DNA from 4 places in the Lysinibacillus sp. genome. Region 3 is predicted to be linked to each of the others. Evidence: riboswitches for the same ligand, from Rfam matches in the RefSeq annotation. Region 3 holds a riboswitch; each other region holds the start of a gene.
What was found. Region 3 has a riboswitch for cobalamin ahead of RT445_RS19515 (ABC transporter substrate-binding protein). Riboswitches for the same ligand answer to the same signal wherever they lie in the genome.
Positions count from the first base shown of each region.

Region 1: it holds a riboswitch for cobalamin, as region 3 does, so the genes downstream of both, RT445_RS19015 (energy-coupling factor ABC transporter permease) here and RT445_RS19515 (ABC transporter substrate-binding protein) in region 3, are expected to answer to the same signal.
Region 2: it holds a riboswitch for cobalamin, as region 3 does, so the genes downstream of both, RT445_RS04710 (FecCD family ABC transporter permease) here and RT445_RS19515 (ABC transporter substrate-binding protein) in region 3, are expected to answer to the same signal.
Region 4: it holds a riboswitch for cobalamin, as region 3 does, so the genes downstream of both, cobT (nicotinate-nucleotide--dimethylbenzimidazole phosphoribosyltransferase) here and RT445_RS19515 (ABC transporter substrate-binding protein) in region 3, are expected to answer to the same signal.

Region 1 is NZ_DAMDAY010000114.1:3,266-10,789, forward strand. Features, by position in the region: gene cobJ (precorrin-3B C(17)-methyltransferase) at 1-657, opposite strand, end outside; gene RT445_RS19010 ((2Fe-2S) ferredoxin domain-containing protein) at 662-1,033, opposite strand; cobalamin riboswitch at 1,180-1,362, opposite strand; cobalamin riboswitch at 1,607-1,790, shown strand; gene RT445_RS19015 (energy-coupling factor ABC transporter permease) at 1,935-2,681, shown strand; gene RT445_RS19020 (energy-coupling factor ABC transporter substrate-binding protein) at 2,683-2,955, shown strand; gene cbiQ (cobalt ECF transporter T component CbiQ) at 2,961-3,734, shown strand; gene RT445_RS19030 (energy-coupling factor ABC transporter ATP-binding protein) at 3,731-4,573, shown strand; gene RT445_RS19035 (S8 family peptidase) at 4,666-7,524, shown strand, end outside.
Region 2 is NZ_DAMDAY010000011.1:28,716-36,239, forward strand. Features, by position in the region: gene RT445_RS04680 (TetR/AcrR family transcriptional regulator) at 101-679, shown strand; gene RT445_RS04685 (DMT family transporter) at 751-1,104, shown strand; gene RT445_RS04690 (DMT family transporter) at 1,104-1,418, shown strand; gene RT445_RS04695 (dicarboxylate/amino acid:cation symporter) at 1,458-2,681, opposite strand; gene dapF (diaminopimelate epimerase) at 2,774-3,628, opposite strand; gene RT445_RS04705 (heme ABC transporter ATP-binding protein) at 3,677-4,468, opposite strand; gene RT445_RS04710 (FecCD family ABC transporter permease) at 4,474-5,520, opposite strand; cobalamin riboswitch at 5,666-5,854, opposite strand; gene RT445_RS04715 (biotin transporter BioY) at 5,998-6,594, shown strand; gene RT445_RS04720 (YdhK family protein) at 6,717-7,286, shown strand; gene RT445_RS04725 (response regulator transcription factor) at 7,328-7,524, opposite strand, start outside.
Region 3 is NZ_DAMDAY010000121.1:530-8,053, forward strand. Features, by position in the region: gene RT445_RS19510 (FecCD family ABC transporter permease) at 1-851, opposite strand, end outside; gene RT445_RS19515 (ABC transporter substrate-binding protein) at 848-1,816, opposite strand; cobalamin riboswitch at 1,959-2,142, opposite strand; gene RT445_RS19520 (acyl-CoA dehydrogenase family protein) at 2,200-3,867, opposite strand; gene RT445_RS19525 (class I adenylate-forming enzyme family protein) at 3,869-5,371, opposite strand; gene RT445_RS19530 (MerR family transcriptional regulator) at 5,364-5,753, opposite strand; gene RT445_RS19535 (hypothetical protein) at 5,872-6,000, opposite strand; gene argS (arginine--tRNA ligase) at 6,045-7,524, opposite strand, start outside.
Region 4 is NZ_DAMDAY010000062.1:517-8,040, forward strand. Features, by position in the region: gene RT445_RS13665 (trimeric intracellular cation channel family protein) at 214-819, shown strand; gene cobT (nicotinate-nucleotide--dimethylbenzimidazole phosphoribosyltransferase) at 873-1,928, opposite strand; cobalamin riboswitch at 2,018-2,193, opposite strand; gene RT445_RS13675 (DMT family transporter) at 2,235-3,089, opposite strand; gene RT445_RS13680 (hypothetical protein) at 3,339-3,734, shown strand; gene RT445_RS13685 (rhodanese-like domain-containing protein) at 3,781-4,083, opposite strand; gene hfq (RNA chaperone Hfq) at 4,181-4,411, opposite strand; gene miaA (tRNA (adenosine(37)-N6)-dimethylallyltransferase MiaA) at 4,530-5,432, opposite strand; gene RT445_RS13700 (alpha/beta fold hydrolase) at 5,419-6,336, opposite strand; gene RT445_RS13705 (glycerol-3-phosphate dehydrogenase/oxidase) at 6,340-7,524, opposite strand, start outside.

The DNA.
Region 1 (7,524 bases), on a different contig from region 3:
TTCGAGCATTTCTGCTAATGTTGTCATCGTCACTTCCTGACGTTCTCTATAGGCACTTTTTACAAGTCCTACTGGTGTGTCTGGCGAGCGATATTCTAAGAGAATTCGTTGTGCTTCTACAATTTGTCTTGTTCTCCTACCACTTTTAGGATTGTATAAAGCAATAACAAAATCAGCCATTGCAGCAGCCTCGACACGCTTTGCAATTAAATTCCATGGTGTTAGGTGATCACTCAGACTAATGGTACAAGCATCATGCATAATCGGAGCCCCTAGTAAACTAGCACATGAATTGATTGCTGAAATACCAGGAACTATTTCTACTTCAATGCCTGTAGCTTCTGTCCAGCCTAATTCGATTAACACTTCGTACACTAATCCCGCCATACCATATACGCCCGCATCCCCACTCGAAATTACGGAGACGATGCTGCCTGCTTCTGCTTGACGAACAGCCTCTTGAGCACGTGATACCTCTTCTGTCATTCCGGTACTGACAATAGACTTTGCACTGACTAAATCTTGAATAAGCTCTACATAGGTTTTATAGCCTATGATCATATCACTTTGTTGTAAAGCTTCTACTGCTCGTGTCGTAATATGCTTAAAATCTCCAGGTCCAAAGCCCACTACGAAAATTTTCCCTTTTTGCGCCATGCTGTTACCCCTCTTTCACCTTTTCGATCCCTTTAATGGCTGTCGTTTGTGCTGTACGCTGTAATGTACCTTCCCGAAGTGTAAAGACATGTTCGTTGTATAATGTTTCATGATGTAAATCTTGTACGAGTATTCTTGCATGCTCTGTTGATGGCACTCGATACCAATTTCCTTGTGGATAGGCGATGACTACACAAGCATCCTTGCATCGTCCATTACAGCGCGTTCTTGTCGTATGTATTTCCTGATCGAGTGCTTGTCGCTGTATTTCATCTCGAATGGCTAAGGTAATTTCCTCAGCATCCTTTCTCATGCAGCTACTGCCATTGCAAATAAAGAGATGTGTTTTCATCCCCTCTAAATTCCATGTTGTCATCTTCTGTCTCCCCTCATTTGCTTTCTGGAAAAAGAAAAAACCCTCACTCTTAACGAAGAGTAAAGGTTTTGTAGAAGCCAAATAAAAACGAATAGAATAAAATACAGGTACTCGCTCTCGCTTCAACTTCTCCCTCCGAAAAGTTTGCATGCACAATCAAATAAGCAGGTTTCCTGACTTAAGCTTCATTTTACTATCGCACCTTCCCAAGTTTTCACCAGTGGTACCTGCGAATTCATCAGCTATTACAGTAGCGGGGGCTGTATTGGATTTTCACCAATTTCCCTATTATCTCGAGCTATTCGAGCACTTATTGACGTTTTATATGAAATTTATTATCTTCTTCAATTGTTTAGAAAACTGTCTCTATCATATCTTATTATTTTAAAATTTCAATATTTCTTTAAAAATTTATGACAAATTTATCAATTTTGCTCGAATCTTATTCTTTAAAAAACTAAGTTCTCCTTACTTCTATCTAAATTTTCTATATGGATATGCAATTAAAAATTTTTATATAAAAAAATCTAGCACAATTATGGAAATTTATGTTACACTTTGTCGTGAAATCTCACAACTTTATGTTTTTTCGGTGTAAAATGCTTGCCATTTTACTTAAAAGGGAAGCCGGTTTGAATCCGGCGCGGTCCCGCCACTGTAATAGGGAGCTTTATAGATAATGTCACTGTCCAATGATGGGAAGACCTATAAAGTGTTGAACTAGAGCCAGGAGACCTGCCGAAAAAAAGGTGATCGTTTCAACCTACGAGGATAGGTGTGCGGCTTAGCAGATGAGAATGATTTGCTTTTTTTAGCTATGCACTTTTCCAGCAGCGGAGAAGTGCTTTTTTATTTTACGCACGCTACATTCTTAAAAAACTAATCGTTAGGAGGAAAGCTTTTGACATTTTCATGGTGGAAACTTAGTTATTTTTTATTGGCCTTGTTAATCGTGCCAAACCGAGCCTTTGCTATGCATATCATGGAAGGCTTTTTACCCATTGAATGGGCCATTTTTTGGTGGGTCATCACGACTCCCTTTATTATTCTAGGATTGCGTTCCATTCGAAAAACAATGGAAGAAAACCCTGAAACAAAAATGCTCTTAGGGCTTTCAGGAGCCTTTGCTTTTGTGCTATCGGCCTTAAAGATCCCCTCTGTTACCGGGAGCTGCTCCCACCCAACTGGCGTTGGACTTGGAACAGTTTTATTTGGACCTTTAGCAATGAGTGTCATTGGGACGATTGTGTTATTATTCCAATCATTACTATTAGCGCATGGTGGTATCACTACTTTAGGAGCCAATGCCTTTTCTATGGCTATTGTCGGTCCGTTTATTGCTTACTTTGTTTTTAAAGGGGCTCAACAAATAGGGTTGTCATTTTCACTTGCCGTTTTCTTTGCCGCTATGCTTGGTGACTTAGGTACATATATTGTGACTTCTGTCCAACTAGCACTAGCCTTCCCTTCAGAGGTTGGAGGTTTTATGGCATCCTTTACAAAGTTCGCAGGAATTTTTGCCTTAACTCAAATTCCGTTAGCCGTTAGTGAAGGAATTTTAACAGTCATTGTGATGAATTTCTTGAAAAAATACAATGTCAGCGAATTAAAAACTTTACGTGTTTTCTCTACAAAGGAGGCACATTAAAATGAAACGTAATGTATTGCTATTAGTGATTGTAGTGCTGTTAGCCATCATCCCACTGTTCATCCAAAAAGGAGCAGAATTTGGTGGTGCTGATGGAGAAGCAGAAGCTGCTATTGGAGAAATCGATGCAGAATATGAACCGTGGTTCGACAGCTTATGGGAGCCGCCAAGTGGTGAAATCGAAAGCTTATTATTCGTCCTACAAGCCGCTATTGGTGCTGGTTTTATTGGCTACTTCATTGGCTATATGCGCGGCAAACATAAAGAAGGTTAACCAACATGTTGCTCATTGATAAATATGCCTACCTCAATAAGCTAGCGTTCGTTCATCCACTTGAAAAAATGATCTTTTCACTTGGACTACTTCTAGTAACGCTTATCATGAAAGATGAACGTCTTTCACTCATTACATTTTTTGTAATGAGTGCTTTTATCATTATAGGTGCGAAAATCCCGCTTAAATACTATATTAAATTACTATTACTACCAGCTTTTTTCTTGCTGACGAGTCTCGTATCCATTTTACTAGCTATTACACCTTCAACCACTGTCTTACCTGCGCATGTTTGGTCTTTCACGTGGATGGCTTGGACAATATTCATCGGGAAAGCAAGTGTCCTAACTGCGCAACACTTGTTCTTTATCGTTCTTGGCAGTATTAGCTGTTTATATTTTTTAATTTTGACCACATCCGTACAAGGAATTTGTTTTGTGCTACGACAATGGCGACTTCCCTCACTCCTAGTCGAGCTAGTAGAATTAACCTATCATTTTATCTTTATTTTTTTAGGGAGCATGCAAAAAATTCATCTAGCCCAGCAGGCCAGGCTTGGCTACCATTCACCTATGCAGTGGCTACGCTCTATATCTATGCTTATTGCGGCACTATTTGTTGAAATGTTTCAGCGTAGTCGAGAGCTCAACAATGCCATGCAGTCACGGGGCGGTGAAAGCGTTTATTGGCAAGAGACGAGCTCTTATAGCAAGAAAAACTGGCTAGGCATGGCCGTTATTTTTCTAGTGCTCATCGTATATGGAGGATACTTCTCATGAAAAACTGTTATTTTGAACTAAATCAGCTGTCCTATGCCTATGCTGATGGAACGAAGGCTCTGACAGACATTACCTTACACATACCTAAAGGAAAAAAAATCGCCATCCTAGGTCATAATGGTGCTGGAAAATCGACTTTATTTCAGCATCTGAACGGCATCTTGAAGCCAACTGCTGGAACGATATTATTTGAAGGAAATAAGCTTCAATACAATCGAAAGGCATTAAAGGCACTTCGCCAGCAAGTCGGCATCGTTTTTCAAGATGCGGATCATCAACTTTTTTCAGGCACTGTCAAGCAAGATATCGCATTTGGACCACTGAACCTTGGTTGGTCTACTGCAAAAGTTGAAGAAAAAATAGCATGGGCTGTTGCACAGACAGAAGTGGGAAATTTACTCGAAAAACCGATTCATTTTTTAAGTGTAGGTCAAAAAAAACGTGTGGCAATGGCAGGTGTGTTAGCGATGGAGCCCTCTGTCCTCCTGTTAGATGAACCAACAGCTGGTCTTGATAATTATTATTCTTCAAAAGTTTTACAAACTTTAGCTAAATTAGCAGACGGTAAAAGAACGATTTTACTAGCTACTCATGATCTCTCTCTTGCTTATGAATGGGCGGATCAAATTATTGTTATGGAGGGTGGATCAATTATTTATAATGGCGATCCTATCACCTTGTTTTATGATGAAGATTTGCTAACACAAGCTCATCTAGAACGACCATGGGTTTTAGAAATGGTCTTAGCATTCCAAAAAAAGAAATTAGTGCAGGAAAGCATCCGTATGCCTCGCTCTAAAAAAGATATAGAAAAATTAATTGACCAAATTGATTGCTAGAGAAAAATTTTCCTCAATTACGAAACTTTACTAATCTTTATTCGTATATGTATAGTCGAGACTAAATTTACAACCCCAAGGAGAGATAACAATTGAAAAGTTGGTTTAACAAATCTGTCGCAGTTGTAGCATCCGCTGCACTAATGGTTCCTACCGCTTCTGCCTTTGCTGAGACACCACAACATACAGCAAAAAATGTGCTGGCAAACAGTTCGAAACAAATAGAAAAGAATGAAGAAAAATGGATGAGCAAGGATACAATTGTTATCAAGCATTCAGGTCTTGATAAAAATGTACATAAAAAAATTGGCTCTAAAGTCATCCGCTCTATTCCTTCTTTAGGTTACGATGTAGTTCAACTGAACAAAGGGGTAACAATCGAAAAGGCCGTTTCATACTACTTAAAGCAAAACGGGATTAAAAGTGTATCCCCTAGCTATGTATATCATTCTTTCACTAAAGACATAGATCCAAAAAAACAAGAGATGTATCATTTAAGTCTACTGCAAATGGATCAAGCACTCCAATTAGCTGGCGATCATGATGTAAAAGTTGCTGTCATTGATTCTGGTGTCGATTTTAAACACCCCGATCTCAAATCTCAAGTACTCCCACCCTATAATGCAGCAGCACCTGCAAATGCTACTTATCCAGGCGACCATGGAACACATGTGGCGGGAATTATCGCCGCAGCAAAAGATAATGGTATTGGTGGACACGGGATTAATCCAAAAGCAAAGCTACTGCCAATTGATGTATTCAATGGCAAAGAGGGCGCAAATGATTTCATTATTGCACAGGGCATTCTCTATGCCATTGAGCAAGGTGCCGATGTCATTAATATGAGTCTAGGGGGCTATGGGGAATCTCCACTGATGAAGGAAGCTGTTCAGAAAGCCATTGATAGTGGAATAACAGTTGTGGCTGCTGCTGGAAATGAATCAACAGATGATTACTCCTTCCCCGCTTCATTCGAAGGTGTCATTAGTGTTGGTTCGACGAATGATCGCAACAAGCTATCAAGTTATTCAAATTACGGACCGTCCGTTGATGTTGTGGCACCTGGTGAGGAAATATATAGTACGGTTCATGATGGGAAAAAAGGTTCTTCCTTTGTCAAATTTAGTGGCACATCTATGGCATCGCCAGTCGTGGCAGGTATTGTCTCCCTTCTTAAATCAAAATATCCAAATTTAAAGCCGCATGAAATAGAAGCCATTCTGGAAATGACAGCACAAGATTTGGGCGAGAAGGGTTATGATCTTACGTATGGTCATGGGCTTGTAGATCCTGTAAAAGCATTACAGTTTGATTTAAATAAACTGCCTAAGCATTATTCAGAGACTAAGGAAAATCAGCTTAAAAATGCCAAAGTACTAGCTAAAAATAAGTTGAACACGGAACAAGGTGTATTTGAGCAACAGGACGAGATAAAATGGTACAAGGTTGAATTAGACCAGGATGAATATGCTCAGCTTACATTAAAAGGTGCTGATAAATATGATTATGCCTTTGACCTATATTTCTACCCAAATAGTGGGATTGGTGATGTAGAACCGATCAATGTGAATGATGTTCGTGTAGGTAAAAAAGAAGGATATTTATTTAAAGCAGATCAAAAAGGCACACTATTAGTTGGTGTTAAAGATCATAATGGCAGCTATAGCTTAAAAGGTAAATCTACTTATGTCTTTACAGCACAAACGACGAAGGACCTGCCAATCGATACATTGGATAAGTCTGCAATGGAGCCCATTAAAAAGTTCCCATATAGTACAGCAGGCAAAAACTATACCCTTCTGTCAAAAGATCAACAGCAAGATCAAGATTATTTCACGTTTTCTGTAAAAAAACCTACGACGTTAAAATTTGATCTTACTGGGATTCCAGGTGTTACCGCTTCTATGGAGCTTTATCTAAAAGATGACCTTTCTCCAATACCACCACAAGAAGCCGGCAAAGCTGAAAATGAGGAAGTTGAAGAAGAGGAAGCTTATCCAATACAATCTGCTTATGGTGCAGCGAAAGGTGAAGCAGTCAGCATGATAATCGATGCTGTTCCAGATCAAGAATACGTATTAAGTGTATCTAATGAGAGTAATAGTGAGTTTTCAATGGAGATGTTCTTTAGTGGTGGCATTGAAAAAGAGGAAACGATCAGTGAATCTATGATTCCTTACACATTAAAAGGTGAAGTGGTGACCCTTCCTCCTGACGAGGATGGACTACCTTTAGATGAAGCCATGTTAGAAGAAAACGTCCCAGAGGAACAAGTACCTATTTCACCAAGTAACATAAAAAAACGCAATGAAATGGATAGCCTGATGAGTATGTTAATGACACCTATGACGTCGGGCAATCTTGAAAATGTTGATCAAATTCTGAAACAGGCGATACGCTTTGATATCGGCGAAGATCAAAAAGCTTATTTCCAAACTGAATATGATGAAGATTTCTTCACATTTAAAGCGAAGGAAGACGCTCTCTATAGTTTTAGCTTTAACAAAGGTACAAACCAAATGCCTACGGGTACAGTGTTTGAATATGACGAGGAAGCAAAGGAATTAATTCCGGTTTCTTCCTTAACAAATGATCTCGGCATTTTAGCACTACTACTTGGTTCAGCCGGTAATGAAAATGAAGCAAAGGTCATTCCATTAAAAAAGGACAAAACATATGTAGTAGCTGTTGTTAATGCTGGTGAACGTTCTGCTGATCCTTACACATTGAAAACTAGTAAAATAGGTGAAATTCCAGCAGATTATAATCCGGAAAATAATGAGGAAGCAAAAGCCCTCAAAATTCAACCGGGTACTACTTACAAAGATCATCTCATTTATTCAGATGATGTAGATTACTACTACTATAAGCAAGAAGGCAATGATGAAGTGATGAGCCTGCTTCTTTCTTCGGTTCCGTTTACAAATGAACAATTAGCGCAACTACCAAAT
Region 2 (7,524 bases), on a different contig from region 3:
AGGTCTAGAGGGAAATGACTGACTATCAGTCATTTTTTGTTGACATTCATTTTCTTCTCCTGTAACATACTAATCAAGTAAGGCAAAAGTGAGGGATTGCATGTCAAAGGAAGAAAAGATTATTCAAGCTGCTATTGAAGTTTTTCGTGAAAAAGGAATTGAAAAAACAAAGGTTTCGGATATCGTCAAAGCTGCAGGGATTGCCCAAGGAACTTTTTATCTCTATTTCCCGTCTCGCCTTTCTGTTATGCCTGCTATTGCAAAACATATGGTTGAAAGAATTATTGTAACCTTAGAAGAAGGTATTTCTATTGATAAACCTTTTGAGCAACAACTAGAAGAGGTTGTTGAGATGATTTTCTTAATTACGAAAGAATATGGCGATATCGTTGCACTCATTTATGCGGGTATTGCTCAAACAGAGCATTTAAAAGAATGGGAAAATATTTACGCCCCTTATTATGCTTGGATGGGTAATTTTTTATTATCTGCTCAGCAACAAGGAATGATTCGTGATTCTATCGATCCATCACGTTCAGCAAAGCTTATTATTGGTCTCATAGAATCTGCTGCAGAACAAATTTATTTGTTTGATGATAGCAAAGATGAAACGATGAAGCTACTAAAGCTTGAGCTTCTAGACTTTTTATATCATGCACTTGGCCTACGTCACACATAAGTGGCGTTCTTCTTTACCTCGAAAATGACTGAATGTCAGTCATTAATATACTATATGGAAGGAAATTTTTTATGCAAAAAGAATGGGTTTATGTTGGACTAACAAGTTTATTTGAGTTGTTTTGGATATTTGGTTTTAATGTAGCTAACTCTTGGTGGCATTGGGTTATTATTGTGTCTATGATTGCTCTTGATTTTCACTTTTTATCAAAAGCATGTGAAAACTTACCTACTGGCACAGTCTACGCTATTTTTGCTGGAGCAGGTGCAATCGGTACTACATTAATGGATATTTTTATTTTCGATGGAGAGTTTAATTCCATTAAAGGTATTTTTATGTTGATTTTAGTATCAGGCGTTATCGGGTTAAAACTTGCAGATAGCTCATCAGCAGAGCATGAAGAACAGAAAGAGGTGAATGCATAATGGGTTGGATATATATAGTATTAGCAGCAATGTCAGAAATTATAGGTGTTGTAGGTTTACGCTTTTATAGTCAAAATAAAACCGTACGAAATTTATTAATATATATCGGTGGCTTTGGATTATCATTCGCCCTTTTATATGCATCATTCAATTATTTACAGTTAAGCATTGCCTATGTTGTTTGGGTTGGTATTGGTACTGTTGGCGCTGTGCTTGTAAATATCATTTTCTTTGGAGAATCAAAAAACCTAACACGTATTATAAGTATTATTGCTATTATCATTGGTGTTGCAGGTTTAAAAGCAGTCTCTTAATCGGACAATATTACAGGACGCCCCTCAGAGGCGTCCTTTTTAATCCACTTCTTGCTGTATCCAATCTTTTCCTTCTATTGTTCTTGTTACAATCATACTTGCCACAGTATCACCTGTAGCATTTACCATTGTAGCAGGAGGGTCTACTACTACTCCTATAGCAGAGATCATCGGTAAAGCTTGAACTGGTAGACCGTACAATGTGACTATAAGCATTTCTCCAATGAAACCTCCACCTGGAATACCACTCATCACAATACCTGATAGTAAGGCGACGCCAATTGCGGTTACAAAAGTACTGAATCCTGTAAAATCCATATTAAACACACCGAAAACAAACGCTATTTTCAATATGGCGGACAAGCATGAGCCATCCATATGAATGGTGGCACCAAGCGGTAATACGGTTTCACGAATATCCTTTGGCACTCCAATCTGTTTGGCAGCTGTTAGATTAACAGGCAGTGTTGCAAAGCTACTTCCTGTACCTAATGCTGTCACAGCAGGCGTTAAAATATTTTGCCAGAACTTTATAACTCCTACTTTTCCACCTGCAATAAAAGCGTATAAAGTAAAGCCGATTAAAAAATAAAGGATAGCAACAGGATAGTAGAGAATGATGGCTTTAGCATAATCCCCAAGCAATGCCGCTCCAAAATCCCCTATTAATGTTGCAAAATAAGCCATTAATCCAATTGGTGCATAGTACATCACTAGCTTGATGACCTTCATAAATACTTCCGAACCACTTATTAAAAAACGCGCAAACGGCTTACCTGCTTCTCCTGTTAATCCTGTGCCAAGCCCGATTAAGACAGCAAATAAAATAAGTGCTAGCATATTACTTCTGGATAATAAATTCATAAAATCAGGCACAGTGAAGGTGTTAACTAATTGTTCAGCAAAGCTTAAATCCTCTGTTGTTTCAGGGGATACAATCTGAACGGATACCTCAGCCCCAGGGGGATAAATAGTAACAGCAATTAACATGATAATGGCGGCAATAATGCCTGTTGCTATAAATACGAGCATCATTGAGCCCATAATTTTACCTAAACGTTTGAGGCTTTCCATACTAGCAACGGAGGATGCAATGGAGAAAAACACTAATGGCACAACAATCATAAATAATAAATTAATAAAAATATCACCAAAAGGCTTTAACACCGTAGCCTTCTCACCAAAAAGCAAGCCAATAATAACACCTAGAAGAATGGCAATTAATAAAAACATAGAAAACCGATAAGCCCTCAGTTTTCCCATCTTCACATCCCTTCAAGGATCATTTACACTTCAGTGATATTGCTTGTAAATTTTTTAAGCATGCTCCGAAGAACAATGTGACTTGCTAGACGCTATAAAAATTCGTATATCCCCTCTGCAATAAACTCCGCTGGGCCTCGCATCCAAACATGGTCATCGTCAGCCCATCGTATGTTTAAGTCACCTCCACTCAGATGAACAGTTATCTCTTCTCCCCTCTGACAAAAACCATTTAAAATAGCAGCTACTACTGCAGCACAAGCACCTGTTCCACACGCCTCCGTAACACCAGAACCTCGCTCCCAAACTCTAAATTGTAAGGCTTTTGAATGGATGACCTGTACAAATTCAACATTAACACGATTAGGAAATCTCACATCATTTTCTATAATGCCTCCTAGTGTTCTTAACGGCGCTTTTTCTATATCATCGATAAAAAATACCGCGTTTGGATTTCCTAAAAACAACGCTGTTAGGAACAAATTATGTGGAGGTACTGTAAATAATTCATTGATGACGAGCTTATTAGGGGTACCTAACATCGGTATATCTTTACGATACAATAAAGGTTTACCCATATCGACAATCACATCTATGACTGTATTATCCTGAACCACTACCTCTACGTACATAATGCCTGCTTTTGTTTCAATTGTAAAAAACTTTTGTCGCACAATTTGGCGTTCAAAAATATATTTTGCAACACAGCGAAGTCCGTTTCCACAGTTAGATCCCTCTGTACCATCCTTATTAAAAATGCGCATACCACAGTCAGCAATTTTAGAAGGTTGAATAATAATTAATCCATCCGAGCCAATGCCTGTATGGACATTTGCTATCTTTTTAGCTAATTCACAAAAGATATTGTCATTATAATCATACCTGAAAAGATCAAGATAAATATAGCTGTTGCCAATACCATGCATTTTCGTAAAGGCTATTTTCATACATTCACTCCTTGTAAAGGATGGTAGAGGTATAGACTTTTAACTTTCTTATGATTGGTTAACCTTTTTGGCAAATTGGTCTGGAACATATGTAAGATAAGGTTTACCAGTTAGTGGATGTATTTGAATATCAGCAAAAACATGAAATACTTCCCGTAACAACGTTGGAGTAAGTACTTCTTCTGGCGTCCCATGACAAACTATTCGTCCATTCTGTAAAACGTAAATTTGATCACAGTACATTGCTGCGATATTTAAGTCATGTAAAGCCGCGACTACAGTTAAATGTAGAGTTTGAATTAAGTCCATAAGCTGGAGTTGATGCTGTATATCTAAATGATTCGTCGGCTCATCTAATATCAATACCTTAGCTTGTTGTGCCAGAGCACGTGCAACCATTACGCGCTTTTTCTCTCCACCGGAAAGAGAGCTAAAGCTTCGTTTCTCCAAATGTGAAATACCAGTTTGTAGAAGAGCATCTGCCACAATTCGGAAATCTTGTTCTTGATCAAGCTCCAATAGTTTTTTATGTGGCGTTCTTCCCATACTGACTAAATCATGTACGGTGAAGTCAAATAAAACAGGTGTTTCTTGACTAACAACGGCTAAATTTTTAGCAATCGATTTACTTGATTGCTTTAAAATATCTTGTTCGTTTAATAATACCGTACCACTTTCCGGTTTTAGCAGACGATACATATTTTTTAGCAATGTGGATTTGCCGCTACCATTAGGGCCAATGAGTCCAACAAGTTGTTTTTCTTTTATTTGAATACTTACTTCATGTAGTATACGCTCATCGTAAATGGAGAATGATAGCTGCTTCGCTTCTAATGTCATATAAGTTAGTCCCCTTCACCGAAAGAATAATTGTTACGACGGAGTAGCCAAATAAAAAATGGTCCTCCACAAAAGGCCGTTATAATACCAATTGGCATTTCTTGAGGTGCGATGATTATTCGGGCAAAAGCATCTGCCCACACTAAAAAGATTCCTCCAATTAAAGCACTAATAGGTATCACATATTTATAGTTTGACCCCACAATTAACCGAACGATATGTGGAATGATTAATCCCACAAATCCAATAGAGCCACTGACTGCGACAAGTACACCAGTTAACAACGAAACAAGTAAAATGAGCTGAATACGAAATTGCTGTAAATTAACCCCTAATGTTACAGCTGCCTCTTCCCCTAGTAATAATAAATTTAAATTTCGATAGTGTAGCCATAGTAGCCCAAATACGAGGAAGAATATGAAAGCCGGGATTACAATATTATTCCACTTGGCTCCAGCTAGACTCCCTAGCATCCAAAACATAACAGCCTTTAAAGCCCCTTCTTGTTTCGACATCATCAAAATGAAATTGGAAACGGCCGTTAAAATAAAGGACACAGCCATCCCAGCCAATAACAAGCGAAAAATTGAGACACGACCACCAACTCGTGATAAGAAAAATACGAGCGCAATGGCAAGTAATGACCCTAAAAATGCAGATACAGAAAGAGCATAGATTCCTAAAAATGAAAAGGCACCTAAAATAATTACTGAGGTCGCTCCAACAGCTGCACCTGACGAAATCCCTAATATATAAGGGTCAGCAATGGAATTTCTCACAAGTGCCTGAATTGCTGCCCCAGCAATAGCTAGACCAGCTCCAACAATAGCTGCGAGTAAAACACGTGGTGCTCTTATTTGCCAAATAATGATTTCCTGTGAGCGACTCCAGTCTTGCTCTATGCCATTTTGTATAATGGGGATTTTAGAAAGAATAACTTTCCATACATAGAAGGGTGTAACTGATACAGACCCAACCATAACGGCTATTGTCATAGAAACGATTAATACGAAGAAAAGTATTAAGGAAAAAAACATAAATTTTTTATTCATCCGTTTAAAGCTCCTACTAAGTATTGATGGATGAAGCAATAAAAAAAAGGTATTCCATACGAAAATACGCATAGAAATACCCTAGATTAAACAAAGTCAGAAAATATCCAGCTATTGTCCGTAATTGCTTGCATCCTCGTGGGCATTACAGGTATTACTAATGGCAGGTCTCCTGGCTTCGAATCAGCATCCTATAATGGCCTTCCCATACTAACACAGTGGCAAAAAATATTATAAGACTCCTCGTTACAGTTGCGGGACAGCGTCGGACTTCCACCGACTTCCCTTTTAAGTGACATTCAAAAAATATCACACCAATAGTACTTAAAGTTATAAAATTGTGACGATTCTATCATACATTTTTATAACTAGTTAGTCTACACTATAATTGAGTTAACTTAAAACTATAATAAGGTTGACACAATTATATTCGTTTTTTACACTAGCAGTAAGAAGGTTTATAACGAGGTGAAATTTATGGCTACTGCTACACAACAGAGTCATCATAAATTAAGAACTATTGACATTACCTATATTGGGTTATTCTCAACACTTATGATGATAGGGGCTAATATTACCTCCTTTGCCCCATTTATGATGGTGGGTGGTGTACCGATTACACTACAAACGTTTTTTGCTATTTTAGCAGGACTGGTTCTTGGTAGCAGAAAGGGTGCGCTCGCCTGTACAGTTTATATGTGCATAGGATTAGCAGGAGCGCCTGTTTTTGCTCGTTTTGGTGGGGGAGTTGGACAAATTTTAAGCCCTACCTTTGGGTTTATTATTACATTTATTGGAGCAGCATTTGTTGCAGGACTAATTGTAGAACGAAGTGCAACAAAGAAAAGCTATATTGCGGCAGCGTTAATCGCAACTGCGCTTAATTATTTCCTAGGGACAAATTGGATGTATTTTGCCTACAAACTATGGGCAAGTGCACCAGAGGTCTTTTCATATAAACTAGCTTGGCTCTGGATGATCCCCCCACTACCAAAAGATTTTATCTTAGCGATTTTCGCTGGCATCTTCGCCTATCGATTACAAAAAACATTGAAAATCATGCCCATTCAATAAATAATTCCTCACATCTTTCTTGTTAGATGAAAGATGTGATTTGATTTTTGGTAGTAGATCATGTCCATTATTTCTGCACATTTATTTGCTACAGTATTAGCAAATAGTGAGGAGGATATGACATGATATTCAAACAAAAATGGTCAATGGCACTACTATCAGTATTAGCTTTACTTACTTTATCTGCTTGTACGGAGGATCAAACGAAGCCTGCGTCTACATCTAATCATACGACTGAAGAAATGGATCATTCGACAATGAACCATTCAAGTTCAGGCGAAGTACCAGCTACATTAAAAATTGCTGAAAATCCGAAGTTTCCTGTAGGAAGTACAGCTATTATTACGAACGGGCATATGGACGGTATGAAAGGTGCAGAAGCAGAAATAGTCGGGGCCTATGATACGACTGCTTATGTTATTTCCTATGAACCAACTACAGGTGAAGAGCCTGTTAAAAATCATAAGTGGGTCATTCACGAAGAATTAATTGATCCCGAAGAAGCACCTCTGGCTCCTGGTACAGAAGTAAAAACGGATGCAGCGCATATGAAAGGTATGGAAAATGCGCTTGTCCATATTGAAGAGGCTGTACAAACAACTGTTTATATGGTGGATTACACTTCCACTTTAAATGGTGAGGCAGTAAAAAATCATAAATGGGTAACAGAAGAAGAGTTAACTTCAAAATAATTTAAACAACCTCTCCCAGTAGGTATGGTAGAGGTTGTTTTCTAGTTTTTATGTTCAAGTGCTGCGGACTTATGCCATTTATAACCGATACCCCATACTGTTTGTAAATAATCATCCGCAGGGAAGCCGCTTTTTCTTAATTTTTCTCGTAAATTACGCACATGTGAATCAATCGTACGATCTTCAATCATTACATTATATCCCCAAACTGTGTTGATAAGATGTTCTCTGGAAAATA
Region 3 (7,524 bases):
CCATTTAAAAATGATAATGGCAATAAATGGCGATGATCAGAACCCCAAATCATTCTTGTCATATGCGGCACAACTAAGCCTACAAAACCAATTGTCCCAGAAACCGCTACAGCCGCTCCCGTTAACATGGACCCACCTGCTAAAATCAAATACTTACTCCGCTTTACATTAACCCCAAGATGTTTCGCTCTCTCTTCACCATATAATAAAACATTTAGCTCTCTTCTTTGTGTCCATAGCATAAGTGAGCCAATCAAAACAAACGGGATAATCATTTGGACATATGGCCATCCACGCATTGATACAGATCCAAGTAACCAACCAACGACTTGGCGTAGCTCTTCACCAGATAAAGCAATCATTAAAGAAATGAGTGAACCTAAAAATGAACTAAAAATAACACCTGTTAATATCAATGTCTCCATTTTTAATGAACGGTCTACCATTCTAGCAAAACTCATCACAACTACCATCGTGATAATAGCGCCAATCATACTAAAAATGGGTAATGCATATAAACCTACAATAGGAATAGATAGGCTAAAAAAGATCGTCATTACAGCACCAACCGAAGCACCAGATGAAACACCTAGTGTATATGGATCTGCTAATGGATTTTTTAGCAAACCTTGAAAGGCAGCTCCTGCAATAGCTAGAGAAGCCCCTACTAGTCCCGCTAACAATACACGTGGCAAGCGGATTTTCCAAAAGATATTGGCGGCTGTTTCATCAACCGCCTGATTCCACAATACTTCAAATGGAATATGCACTGAGCCTATTGCTACGCCACACCAGATGCTAATAAGAAGAAGCGTGCCTGTTACTAAATAGGCTACTGCTATTTTTTTCACTTAAATACCTCTGGATAGATCGCTTTTGCTAATTCTTCAAGACCTTCTCCTAAACGAGGACCTTGACGACTTGTTGTGTTTTCATCTACTTGTACAATTGCTTTATTTTTCACAGCATTAATTGTATCGAAGCCAGCACGCTGTGGTATTTTAGTTAAAATATCTGGTACATAGTGATAAGTCACCACGATGACATCTGGATTTTTAGCGATAATTTGTTCTGCATCAATTTTATACCAATCATCAGCATCTGCCGCTACATTTTCTGCATGGATCATTTCAAGCATCGCGTTCATAAACGTACCATTCCCAGCTGTATAGATATCTGGCTCATCAGATGCTTCTACTAGCACTTTCTTTGGTTCAACATCTTTTACTTTGGCCAGCACTTCTTCTACCTTTGCCTTCATGTTGGCAATAACTTCTTCAGCCTCTGGCAATTTCCCTGTAGCTCGACCAAGCTGCTCAATCGTCGTGTATGTCTCATTAAAATCTTGTGCATTATTGACGACAAATACTTTTACACCCGCTGACTCAAGCTGTTCAATCGCTGCTTCTGAAAGAGACATGCTAGATTCATGTGAAAAAACGATATCTGGGTTGAGGGCAATAATTTTTTCAATATTGTATTCCATACCGCCAACCTTTTCCTTTTCAGCTACCTCTGGTGGATAATCATCGTTGTCTGTAACCCCTACTATTTCATCTTTTAAACCAAGGCTAAATAATATTTCAGTATTACTTGGAATAAGTGAAACAATTTTCTCTGGAGGAGCTTCTAGTGTTATATCCTTGCCAATGGCATCTGTTATGGTCATTGGGAAAGTTGCTTCGTCCACCTGTGATGTCTCTTGCTGTGTTTGCGGTTCATTAGACGACTTGTCGTTTTTCTCCTCTTGGCCACAGGCAGCTAGCAACCCTAGTGTTAAAAATGCTGATAATCCTATCTTCCAAAATTTCTTCATGTGAATCCTCCTTCGTTGATCTGTGCTTTATTTGGGCAGAAATTCTCCTACACAAATAAGACCCCTCATCTACGAATGATGAGGGGTTAACATTGCACCAAAGAACTGATACAAAATCCACCACCCTATCCTCGTAGGCTGTTATGTCTATACTATAAAGGCAGGTCTCCTGGCTTATGCTTATTACGTCTTTTCAAGCCTTCCCGAATATCATCAGTGGCATCTTTTGAAAAAACTCACATTTACAGTGGCGGGACCGCATCGGAATTACACCGTTTTCCCTTTTCACTTTACTTAAGTAAAGAACCTTTATACTATTCAGTTGATTTTATTATACATGAAAACGAAAAAAAGTCGCCCCTATTCAAGACGACTTCTAGCTTCTATACAATATCAGAAAAATATTGTACGGTTTTCATCTGAGCTCCAATTTGTCGCAATGACCATGCCTGTTCTAAATAAACGTCCGCAAGCTTTTCATACTTTCCACCAAATTTTTGCGCCCATTCAACTGCTACGACACTTTCATATAACAGCGCCATTTTCTTTGCAACATCTTTTGCTTCAAATGTTTTCGTGGCATCATCTAAAGCACTAAAAATTTGTAAGATCCCAGCTAGTTTCACCAATTGCTCTCTCACAATTTGCACCAAAGCGCTATCCTTTAATTTTTCTAACCGTTCTTCCATCTCACTGACAAATAGCTCATGTGCCTGATACTTATCCACTAACCGAATAAGCTCTAACGCCAGAATATTAGCCGTGCCCTCCCATACCGTCAACACTTGAGCATCTCTCAGTAAGCGCGGTGTCACAAAGTCCTCAATATAACCATTGCCACCATGTAATTCAATTGCTTCACTAGCATAATGAACCGCTTGCTCTGCCGTTTCCTTTTTCATAATGGCAATATATAAACGATTCATAATAACATCTTGTTGTGTTCCATGCCCATTCGTTACTTTATCGTATAATTGAATAAGATCAAAAACGGTCGCTACTTCTACATGTAGCTTAGCTGCAAATTTCCCTAATGTATCTTGAATCATTGGGTATTGTGTTAAAGGCTTGCCAAATGCATATCGATTTGTCACATAATGCTTCGCCTCTAAGAAACCTCGACGCATAATCCCAATCGATGCTACGGCATTGCAAATTCTTGAGAGATTCAGTGCCTCCAGCATATAATAAATCCCCTTACTTTGTTCACCTACAACATAAGCAAGTGCACCATCAAATTCAACCTCACCAGATGGAACTGCCCGAACACCCAACTTATCTTTTAGTCGTCGAATACGTAGATGATTTGCCGTTCCGTCTTCTTTACGCCAAGGAACAGCAAATAAGGTTAATCCTTTAGAGCCTGCTTGTGCACCTTCTAGACGTGCCAACACCATTGCTACCCCACACATACCGGCATTGGAAGCGAAGTATTTTTCACCATAGAGGCGAAATTCATTGCCTTCCCTTCTCGCTTCCACAACATTCGCCCCTACATCTGAGCCCCCTTGACGTTCAGTTAAAAATGTTGCTCCTTCATATAACTCTGTATCACCTGTTGCACAAACATGTGGTAAGAAACGCTGTTTAACCTCGTCATCAGCATAATGATCTAATAGATAGGCAGTAGCCATTGTTAATGTCACAGGACAATAAAAACCTGGCTCTGCATGGGACAGCAAATAGCCTTGCGCAAAGCTATAGACATAATTTCCTTTGCGCCCTAGCTGCGGAATATCCTTGTGCACGTAGCCAACAATGCCTGTATTATATGTCTCCTCAATTGTTTTTTTGTAGCCATCATTGACCCAAACCTCTGATATCTCTTCACCATAAGCATCATACCTTTGAAGGCGAGGCTCCCCCTGTCGATCTGTATGTTTCGCTCTTGCATCAATATCACCTGCACATAGCTCCCCGAAATCCGCTAGCTCTTGCTTTGCGTAGGATAAAAACTCTTGATCTAACATCATTTCTATCACTTTTTGGAGCGTCTCATCATCTGTAAAAAAATTCGTCGGCCGCGTTTTCTCCTGTTGTAAAACTTTCATACTATCTCACCTCTTGTCCCTTCAAGGATTGTTTTAAAATTTTGCCTGAAGCATTTCGTGGTAGCGCTTTCACTTTTTCAAAAATACGTGGAATTTTATACTTCGCAAGATGGTCCTCTAAATATTCTTTTAAAGCATTTTCATCAATTTCTTGATTAGCAGAATAAACCGCCTTCACCGTTTCTCCCCATTGTGGATGTGGCACACCAATAACTGCCACTTCAAATATGCCCTCATAACCTAATAGGCAATCTTCTATTTCTTTCGGATAAATATTGACACCACCCGAAATAATCACATCTTTTTTCCGATCAACAATCCAAATAAAGCCGTCCTCATCCATTCGAGCTAAGTCCCCTGTTTTCAACCAACCATTTATAAAGGCCGCATTAGTCGCTACCTCATCCTTGTAGTAGCCAAGCATATTCCCCTCACCTAGTAATACAATTTCCCCTACTTCACCAACACTTACATCTTCTCCATTATCATTGACAATTTTTAATTCTGTACCAAGCGGGGCCCGCTGACCAATACTACCTGCCTTTGTTTCATGTTCCTTCCCAAACAATAATGAGCCACTTGGTCCCGCCTCCGTTAAGCCATACACACAAGTTAAATTACTTGTTCGAAATGCTTGTTGAATGAAACGAACCTCTTGTTGGGATAAGGGTGCACCACCATAGACCCACCACTTCATTGAAGACAAATCAGCTGATTTCAATCTTGGCATCTGCGCTGTTAATAGATAAGCAACAGGTGCACCAAAGAAATGCGTTGTTTTTTCCTGTTCAATTGAATCAATAAATAGATCAGGAGTAAAAGTTGGTGTTAACACATTTGTCGAACCTACTAATACGCCTGCCATTAAAAATAAATGCAATGGTGCCGAGTGTGTTAATGGCATCATGAGCAAAATCCGACTCTCAGGCTTAACTTCCATTTCAACCGCTATCATTTGTGCCACTGTTAATATATTACGATAGCTAAATAACACACCCTTTGGTTTACCTGTTGTACCTGAAGTATACAAAATAGTCGAAGCGTCATCTTCATGAAGCTGACAATCTATCAGTTGTGTACTAGCATCTTGTATCATCGTTTCATAATGAAGCCAGCCTGCTTTTTCTGAGCCTGTTTTAATTTTTATTGGGACAATAGCTAGATGCTCGACTGCAGTAAAAATGGCCTCATGAACGACAATGGCTTTCGCTTCGGCATGCTGCGCCACATATTCGACCTCCTGCAATGTAAATTTCGCATTAACTGGAACAACAATAGCTCCGATACGCTGAATGGCAAAATAACTCACAACAAACTCTAAAGTGTTCGGCATAAAGATTAAAATCTTATCACCCTGCTTTACTCCTTGCTCCAGCAAGGCATGACTAAATCGCGTCACTTGCTCATCTAAATCAAGGTAATTCACTCTTCTGCCATGACAAATAACGGCTTCTTTTTTTGGATACTTACGGGCATTACGTGCTAACAAATTGGAACTATTCATCGTGCATCTCTCCCTTTAAAGTCGCTAATTTTTCATTAAACATGCTATGCATTTGTTGTAACTCCTGCTTCATTTGTGTAAGCTCGGCTATTTTGTGATCTATCTCTTGAATTTTTTGTTCTCCGTATTCAACTGTTCGCTCCAATTGCTGAATACCCGAACGATCAAAATCAAACAGTAAAACCATTTCCTTAATTTCTTCTAACGAAAAGCCGTAACGCTTTCCTCTGAATATAAGCTTGAGCTTCGCCAATTCTTTCCTTGAAAAGGTTCGTTGATTGGTAGATGAACGATGGGGACAAAGAAGACCAAGTTCCTCATAATAACGAATAGTACGTGTTGACACATTAAACTGCTTTGCTACCTCCTGAATTGTTATCAAAGCCATCCCCCCCTCTCCTAATTGGCAACAGTATACCATTGACGTTAACGTAAAGTTCAACAAAATTTTCGAAATTTCCAGAAAAATTAAGAGTGAAGCAGATAATCTAGTGTTCTCTTCATTCAGTTGTAGGTTTATCAGGCATTTTCAGTGCTCTATCCACCACTTTTGGAGCTTTATCCATCATTTTCATTGCTCTATCCGTCACTTTTAGAAATCTATCGCTCACTTTTCGCTTTTTATCCATCAAAAAAGCCCCTAACACATTTCATGTTAGGAGCTTAAAAAGGATTACATTTTTTCTGGTGCAGATACGCCGATTAAACGCAGTGCGTTGGCAATTGTTGTGCGTACAGCTGTAATTAATGCTAAACGAGCCTCTGTTAATTCTTTGTTTGAAGCATCTAATACTTTTTCTGCATTATAGAAACTATGGAATGCAGCTGCTGTTTCTTGAATATAGTTTGCGATACGGTGAGGTGTACGGTGTTTCGCTGCTTCAGCAACCACTCTCGGGAAATCGCCGATTTTTTTCAGTAAATCAATTTCTTTTTCTGCTGTTAACAGATTCAAATGTTCTGTTGTGGCAGCAAAACCTTGCTCATTTGCTGAACGTAAAATAGACGAAATACGTGCATGTGCATATTGTGCATAGTACACTGGGTTTTCATTAGATTGTGATACAGCAAGATCAAGATCAAAGTCCATATGAGAATCGCCAGCTGTTTTCACGAAGAAGTAACGAACTGCGTCAAGGCCTACCTCTTCAACAAGCTCACGCATCGTTACTGCGTTCCCTGTACGTTTAGACATCTTGAATTTTTCTCCGTTTTTATAAAGCTGAACCATTTGAATCACTTCAACTTCTAATGTATCGCGATCATAGCCAAGTGCTTGAATCGCTGCTTTCATACGTGGAATATACCCGTGGTGGTCAGCTCCCCAAATATTGATTAACTTATCGAAGCCACGAACAATTTTATCCTCATGGTAAGCAATATCTGGCGTTAAATATGTGAAAGACCCATCATTTTTAATTAACACACGGTCTTTATCATCCCCAAATGTTGTAGAGCGGAACCAAGTGGCACCATCCTCTTCAAACACATGGCCATTTGCTTTTAATTTATCTAAAGCTACTTCAATTTTACCGTTTTCATATAGAGATGTTTCTGAATACCAAACATCAAAGTTCACGCGGAAGTTTGCTAAGTCTGTTTTTAATTTATCTAATTCCAACGCCAAACCGTGCTGGCGGAAGAATGCAAAACGCTCTTCATCTGATTTTGCAAGAATAGCATCCCCATGCTCTTTCACAAGCTTGCCAGCGATATCAATAATATCTTGGCCATGGTAGCCGTCCTCTGGCATTTCAGCATCTAGTCCTAACGCTTGCTTATAGCGTGCTTCTAATGAATAAGCAAGGTTATTAATTTGATTTCCTGCATCATTAATATAGTACTCACGTGAGACATTGTAACCAGCCATATCTAATACATTACACAATGAATCTCCGACAGATGCTCCACGCGCATGTCCTAAATGAAGATCCCCTGTAGGGTTCGCAGAAACGAACTCCACTTGAATTTTTTCACCTGCGCCAGCATTTGAACGACCATAGTCAGCGCCTTGCTCAAGGACCTGTGTAACTACCCCTGTTAGGAAATCTTTACGCACGGTAATATTCATGAAACCAGGACCAGCAATGTCGATTTTTTCGATATCTGTTCCAGCTGTATCAAGGTTTTCTAAAATAGCTTCTGCAATGGCA
Region 4 (7,524 bases), on a different contig from region 3:
TTCTTTATTTCATTATCATCTTAACAATTTGTATGTGTACCTGCAAAACTTGCCTATTGTTTCTAAGCGCATTTTACGCTAAGCTAATGTGCGGACTTGTTTCAAGAAGCGTGTTTAATGACTGAATTTGGCTCATAAATCCATAGATTTTGTTTCAAGAAAAGTCTTTTAACATAAAAAGAAGTTTATTTATTAATAGAAGGGGTGAAAGGAATGGCTTGGGAGGTTTTTAGTATTATCGGAACAATTGCCTTTGCTATTTCTGGGGCAATTATTGCCATGGAAGAAGAATACGATTTATTCGGTGTCTATATACTCGGAATTGTAACTGCTTTTGGTGGAGGGGCTATTCGAAATTTACTTATTGGACTACCTGTCACGACCTTATGGGGGCAGGATATGATGTTTCAAATTGCGTTAGCAGCGATTACTATATTTTTTATTTTCCCTCATCATTTGATTCAGCATTGGCATCGTTGGGGTAACTTCACAGATGCGATTGGCTTATCAGCATTTGCAATTCAAGGTGCGTTGTATGCCGTGAAATTAGATATGCCTATTAGTGCTGTGATAGTAGCTGCTGTCTTAACTGGTTCGGGTGGCGGCATTGTGCGTGATTTATTGGCTAGACGTAAACCATTAGTTCTACGAGATGAGGTGTATGGTGTTTGGGCTGCACTTGCAGGGCTAATTATTGGATTTGAAGTGTTTACAGGAGACATCTTCCTTTATATTTTATTCGCCATCATCACAGTGTTACGCATTCTTTCCTATATGATGAAATGGCGTTTGCCTTTACGTAAGCTAAATCGAGCATAATGAATGGGGAATAAGCCCAAATAGTATTGGAACTATACGGGCTTATTCCTTTTTTATTTAGCTAATAGTTGCATCGCTTCCTCTAACGTCACCATATTGTTCATCATGGAGCAGGCTGCATCTAAAATGGGAAAAGCTAAGGCGGCACCAGAGCCTTCTCCTAAGCGCATGTTCATATGTAGCATTGGTTCAATGCCGAGTAATGCTGCGGCAATTTTAGCACCCGGTTCCTCTGAAGCATGGGAAGGGATAATATAATCTTTTACTTTCGGTTCAAGCTTATATGCGATAAGTGCGGCAATAGTTGAAATAAAACCATCAATCACAACCGGCTTACGATGGACAGCTGCCCCAAGTATGATACCAGCCATGGCCCCTATCTCTAAGCCACCGACTTTAGCTAATACATCTATACCGTCTTGAGGGTCTGGTTGATTGACCTCAATAGCTTTTTTAATAACCGCTGCTTTATGAGCAATGCCTCCATTGCCTACACCTGCCCCAAACCCTGTTACTTCAATTGGATCACATCCAGTCAATACAGCTAAAATAGCAGCACTAGGTGTTGTATTACCAATGCCCATTTCACCTGTGCCAAGTACATTAGCCCCTTTTGCTATTTCCTCTGTCGCCACATGAATTCCTACTTCAATTGCTTGAATGGCTTCCTCTTTAGACATGGCAGGTCCTTTTGCCATATTGTCTGTACCGTACTTAATTTTATTGATGATGACACCTGCACCGTGTGGAATCTCTTCTTTCACCCCTACATCTACTGTGACCACCTTGGCATTGGTAATGTTTGCAATCGCGCAAACGCCTGTACCACCTTGAGGGAAATTTAATGTTTGAAAGACCGTAACATCTTGTGGATTCGTGGTTACACCTTCTTCACAAACACCGTGATCAGCAGCACAGATAATAATGACCTTTTTATCAACGAGCGGATATAATTGTCCAGTTATCCCAGAAAGCTGCACAGCAATGGACTCTAGTTTTCCTAAACTACCAGGGGGCTTACAGAGAGCATCTATACGCTTTCTTGCTTGCTCCCTCGTTTTCATGTCAGCACCTTGGATGTTTTGTAACGTGTTTTGTAGTAATTGCATGATAATTTCTCCTTTCCTTTTAAGACAAAAAGAAAAAGCCTGTAGTTTATCGTCACAACAAATAAACTACAGACTTTTCCATCATCCATACCTTTTAAAGCAAATAGGCAGGTCTCCTGGCTCAAGTTCAACATTCCACAGCACCTTCCCAGCAACGCGCTAGTGGTATTTACTATAGAACTCCCTTATACAGTGGCGGGTCCGCTAAAGATTTTCACTTTATTCCCTATTCTCCCCTTTGGGCACCTAATGCTTTTATTAAATTACTTTAAATCTACGACAGCTTATTCTTCCTGTCAAACCCTTTTACACTTTTTCGATTTCACTTTGTAATGTGGAGCCTAATAGGAGAATGGCTCCTATTAGTTGTAGCAGCGTCATTTTTTCTCCAATAATCATCGTGGAGATCACTAATGATGTCAGTGGATCAATATAGCTAAGAATAGCTATACTTTGACCTTTTAGCTGTGACATGCCTAAAAAGAATAAATAAAACCCTATACCTGCATGGACAATGCCCAATACGATGAGTAATAGAATAGAAGCAAAATTTATTTGCATCACCTGAAAACCCGTCGTTCCTACAATATAGAGGCTGAGGAAAAATGCAGCTAAACAGAGTTGGATAATCGTATTATGTGGTTCCTTTAACCCGCGAATATTTTTATTTGTAAATGTTAGTAGGGTGTAAAAGCATGCCGCAATCAGACCATAGACAATACCAATTAAGTGTCCACTATTTTCTGCGTTCTGACTTTGCACTATCAAAAAAAGACCGATAAGTGCTACAACAACATAAACTATTTTTCTTGCAACTAGCTTTTCTTTTAAAATAATAGGCGATAAACAGATGACCAATACGGGTGCAAAATAATAACTTAGGGCAGCATTAGCAATGGTCGTTTCCTTATACGCCTGAAATAAAAATATCCAATTTCCACATAAAGCAACACTTGAAATTAATAACGGCCATTTATTCAGGACAATAGCGCTTCTTGCAAAGCTTTCCTTTTTATAAATAAAAATTACTAGTAAAAAACAAGCACCAATGCCACTCATCCAAAAGGCAATCTCACTAGAAGCTAAAGGAATATACCTTGCAAAAACACCGACAGCACCAAAAATAACCATAGATAATACAAATGCTAATTTTCCGCTCATTAAAAATTCCTACTTTCTACGCATATAGTTTGAGCCTATACAGTAGAATCTAATAAGAATGAGCAATCAGTTATCGGATGCCTAAACAGTAGATTCTACTGTAAAGACATTGTTGGGGGTGCTATTGATCGAAACATACAAAATCCCTCCTTCATTACATGTTATCATAACATATTTCTGAAAATTCAGGAGAGTTTGTCTTTGAAAAAATGTGGTAAATTACTGAATGATGAAAAAGGAGAAGATACGATGAATGCAAAAGAATTAAGAAACGCCATTGCTGAAACATGTGAAACTCATGATAGCCTGTATGCCCAGCTCGTAAAACCAATTAATCAGTTATTAATGGACATCGACGCATCTATTAGCGAAGAAACAGCACATACAATTATAAAAAATTTAAAATTATTTCATAGCGGACATAAATACATTACGGAGTGTCACTTTGATGAAAGTGACAATTTTTTAAAGGATGGTATTGAGCTTCTCCAAAAGGGGGATCTTGCGAATGGTGCACTACAAGTTTACGGGGCTGGTTTGAACTTTGCCAGTTATGCTGCAAAGATTAAAGGACAAAAAAATGTGAATCTTTATAACAATTTTGCAGAAAACTTTGGTTACATTATGAATTCATTAAAAGAATAGACCTAAAAAAAGAAAGAGTAGGCACTCTTTCTTTTTACGTATCACATTATTTAAATTCTAATTCTCCATCATATGCAAGCATGCCGCCTTCAAGATTTGTTACATCAAATCCTTGAGCTTCTAAATAGGCGCAAGCATTCGCAGAACGAGCACCAGCCTTACATACAACAATATACGGCTTTTCTACATCTAATTCATCTAAACGCTCTGGGATTGTCCCAAGGGCAATATGCTGAGCGCCAGGAATCATGCCATGCGCTACTTCTTCGTCTTCTCGAACGTCAATAATATATAGGTCTTCATTGGCATCCAATAGATCTAATAATTGCGTTGTTTCCATCGATTTCATAAAACTCGTCCTCCAAATATCAATTTCCTCTATCATTATAGCCTGAAGAAAAAAAAACAGCCAGTGTGGAGAACACTAACTGTTTAATACTATCTTTTTATGCTTCTGTCTCTAAAAAATCTATTTGTTTAGCTGGAACGAATGTAGAAATGGCGTGCTTGTAGATTAGGTGCTGTTTATTTTCAGCATCTAATAATAAAACTGTAAAATTATCATATGATTTCACAGTCCCTTTTAACTGAAATCCATTTAACAGAAATACAGTTACAAAAACACTGTTTTTACGTAGTTGGTTCAAAAACGTATCTTGCAAGTTGATTGATTTCATCAAATAGCCTCCCTACTAACTTTCTACCTCTTCATTCCTATAGTAGCACGTTCTACCAATTTATCAATTAGTAATTTTTAGAAATATTTCTTTAATTAGCAAGAAAATATGTCAACTTTTATAATTGCTCATCTGTCGTCATAAAATAGACATCCATTTTATTGCGGAAATAGGTAAGCTGTCTTTTTGCATAGCGGCGAGAATTTTGTTTTAAACTGTCTATCGCTTCCTCAAGGGAACATTTTCCATCCAAATAATCATATAGTTCCTTATAACCAATCGCTTGTATGGACTGAACACCTCGAATATTTTGCTGCCATAATCCTTTAACCTCTTCTAAAAGACCTTTTTCCATCATCAAATCAACACGATGGTTAATGCGGTCATACAGCACTTCACGTGACATATTTTGACCTAGCCCTAAAATGACATGCTTGTATAGAGGCACTTCACCTCGATTTTGTGCTTCTGCAGCTTTGGATACACCGCTTAATTCTAACATTTCCAATGCCCTAATCACACGTCGAGTATTGTTTGGATGAATCGTTTCAGCCGTTTGAGGGTCTAGTTGTTTTAACTTATCGTGCATTGCCTCTGGGCCAAGCTTTGCTAATTCATCATAATAGGCTTTACGTGCAGCCTCATCGACTTTTTCATCAGTAAATTGAAAATCATATAAGACAGCTTGTACATATAAGCCCGAGCCACCTACTATAATGGGTAACTTATGTCGAGATTGGATTTCTGCAATTTTGGCTCGCACTAGTTTTTGATAATCTGCCACTGAAAAAGATTCTGTCGGCTCTAAAAAGCTTAGTAGGTGATGTGGGATACCCTCCATCTCTTCTTCCGTAATTTTAGCAGTCCCTATATCCAGTCCTTTATAAACTTGCATGGAGTCACCATTTATGATTTCACCATTATATTTTTTTGCAAGTTCAATACTTAAAGCTGTTTTCCCAGAAGCAGTTGGTCCCACAATAGCTACGACCTCTGCCTGCTGTAATCTAGTTTGTATCATATTTTTTTAACCACCGTAATATAACTTGAAAGACTTCTTCTTGATTGTCTTCATTTAAAATTTCATGCCGCTTATCCTCAAATAAATAAACCGTTACATCTTTTACACCTACCGCAGTTAATTGTTCAGCAACTGCGTAAACCCCTAGCCCCTGTTCACCTACGGGATCCTTACTACCACTAATCAAGAGGATAGGAAGATCTTGTCTTACCTTCGCTAATTCTTTTTTACGATTTAGTGTTGTTAAGCCCGTCGTTAAATCAACGAAAAATTGATTGGTCGGAATAAAGCCACAATAGGGATCATCAATATACTTTTGGACTTCTTGCTGTACTGAGCATAGCCAGTCATAGGCAGTTTTTGGATTCGGAAACTGTTTATTAAAGCTACCAAAGCTCAGCTGATTTAACAAATTACTTTCCGACTCTTTACCAAGTCCCTTCGCTAATGCTTTAGCGACAATATTTCCCACTGCATGCAAAGCTGTAACATTTCCGGTACCACAAAGAATTACTTTATCAACTTGCTCTCCGTATAGTTGAATATAACGCCGTGTAATGAATGAACCCATACTGTGACCAAATAGAATGAATGGGACATCTGCAAACGGTGCATGTAATTGCATTATCACTTCATGGGCATCTTTTACAACCCGTTCAAAGCCGTTTTCTTCAGCAAAGAAGCCTAATGTGCCATTATAAGCGGCCGTTTCACCATGTCCACGATGATCGTGCATCGTTACAGCATAGCCAAATGCATTGAGTGTTTTGGCAAATGTTACATAACGACCACTGTGCTCTGCCATACCATGCAAAATGTGTATATGACCAATGCATGGCGTTGATGGCTCCAATGTTCGCGTGAAGACAAATTGATCATCCGACATTTGAATATAACGCTCCATCCCTTACTCCCCTTCATTTACAAAATTTGTCGCATCCATGATAGCTTGATCTAATTCAGCTATATAAGTATTTTTTTGTTCTTCCGTATAATTCAAGTGTTGTTGCATTACTTGAACCACTTGTTGCTTATAGAGCTTCACTGCTTCAATATCAAAGTATAACAAGCCAGTACGACGAATAAAGAAGTCGCTCGGTGTATAGACCATTTCTGCTTCAATGCCATACAATAGCATGGCATGTAAGGCTAAAGGCATTGTACTGCCATGTTCATGTAAATATTTCACACGATCAAATAACGCATCAACATTCGTACCATACTTTTGTACAAGCTGTTTGGCTTCATCATAATTCAAGCCATATTGGACACCTTCTCGTGCTTTATAGGCTATATAGTCAGGGAAATTAATAGCGTTGATTCCCTTTGCACCCGAGAGTGATAGCTCACGAGTTAAACATTCACTCGCATGCTTATAACGACGAACCTTAACAATTTTATCTACAATTGTCTCTGCCATTTGACGATAACCTGTGAGTTTTCCACCTGCAATCGTCATTAAACCACTTGGTGCCGTCCAAATTTCATCTTTTCTTGAAATTTCAGAAGGGTCCTTTCCTTTTTCATAAATTAGTGGCCGTACTCCTGCCCAAGTGGATTCAATTGTTTCTCTAGTAATTGTAGCTGTTGGAAAAACACGTTTAGCTGCATCAATTAAATAATCCACATCTTGCTGGGTTGCAATAGGATGTACAGGATCACCTTCAAAGACAGTATCAGTTGTCCCTACATAGGTTTTGCCATCTCGTGGAATGGCAAAGGCCATACGCCCATCGGCAATATCAAAATAAACAGCTTGCTTCAGTGGAAAGTCCTTTTGTTTTAGGACAATATGAACACCCTTTGTTAATCGTAATTGCTTGTTATCAGCTACTTTATCTTTTTGTCGCACTTCATCTACCCAAGGCCCTGTAGCATTGACAATTTGTGCAGCATGAACATCGAGTATTCTCCCCGTTAAATGATCCTCCACCTTAATGCCAACAAGCTTTTTCTTTTCGTAAATAAATTCCTTCATTTCTGCATAATTAAGACACAGTGCACCATATTCAGCAGCCTTCTTTAATACCTCAATCGTCAGTCGTGCATCATCCGTTCGATATTCAACATAATAGCCGCCACCAACAAGTCC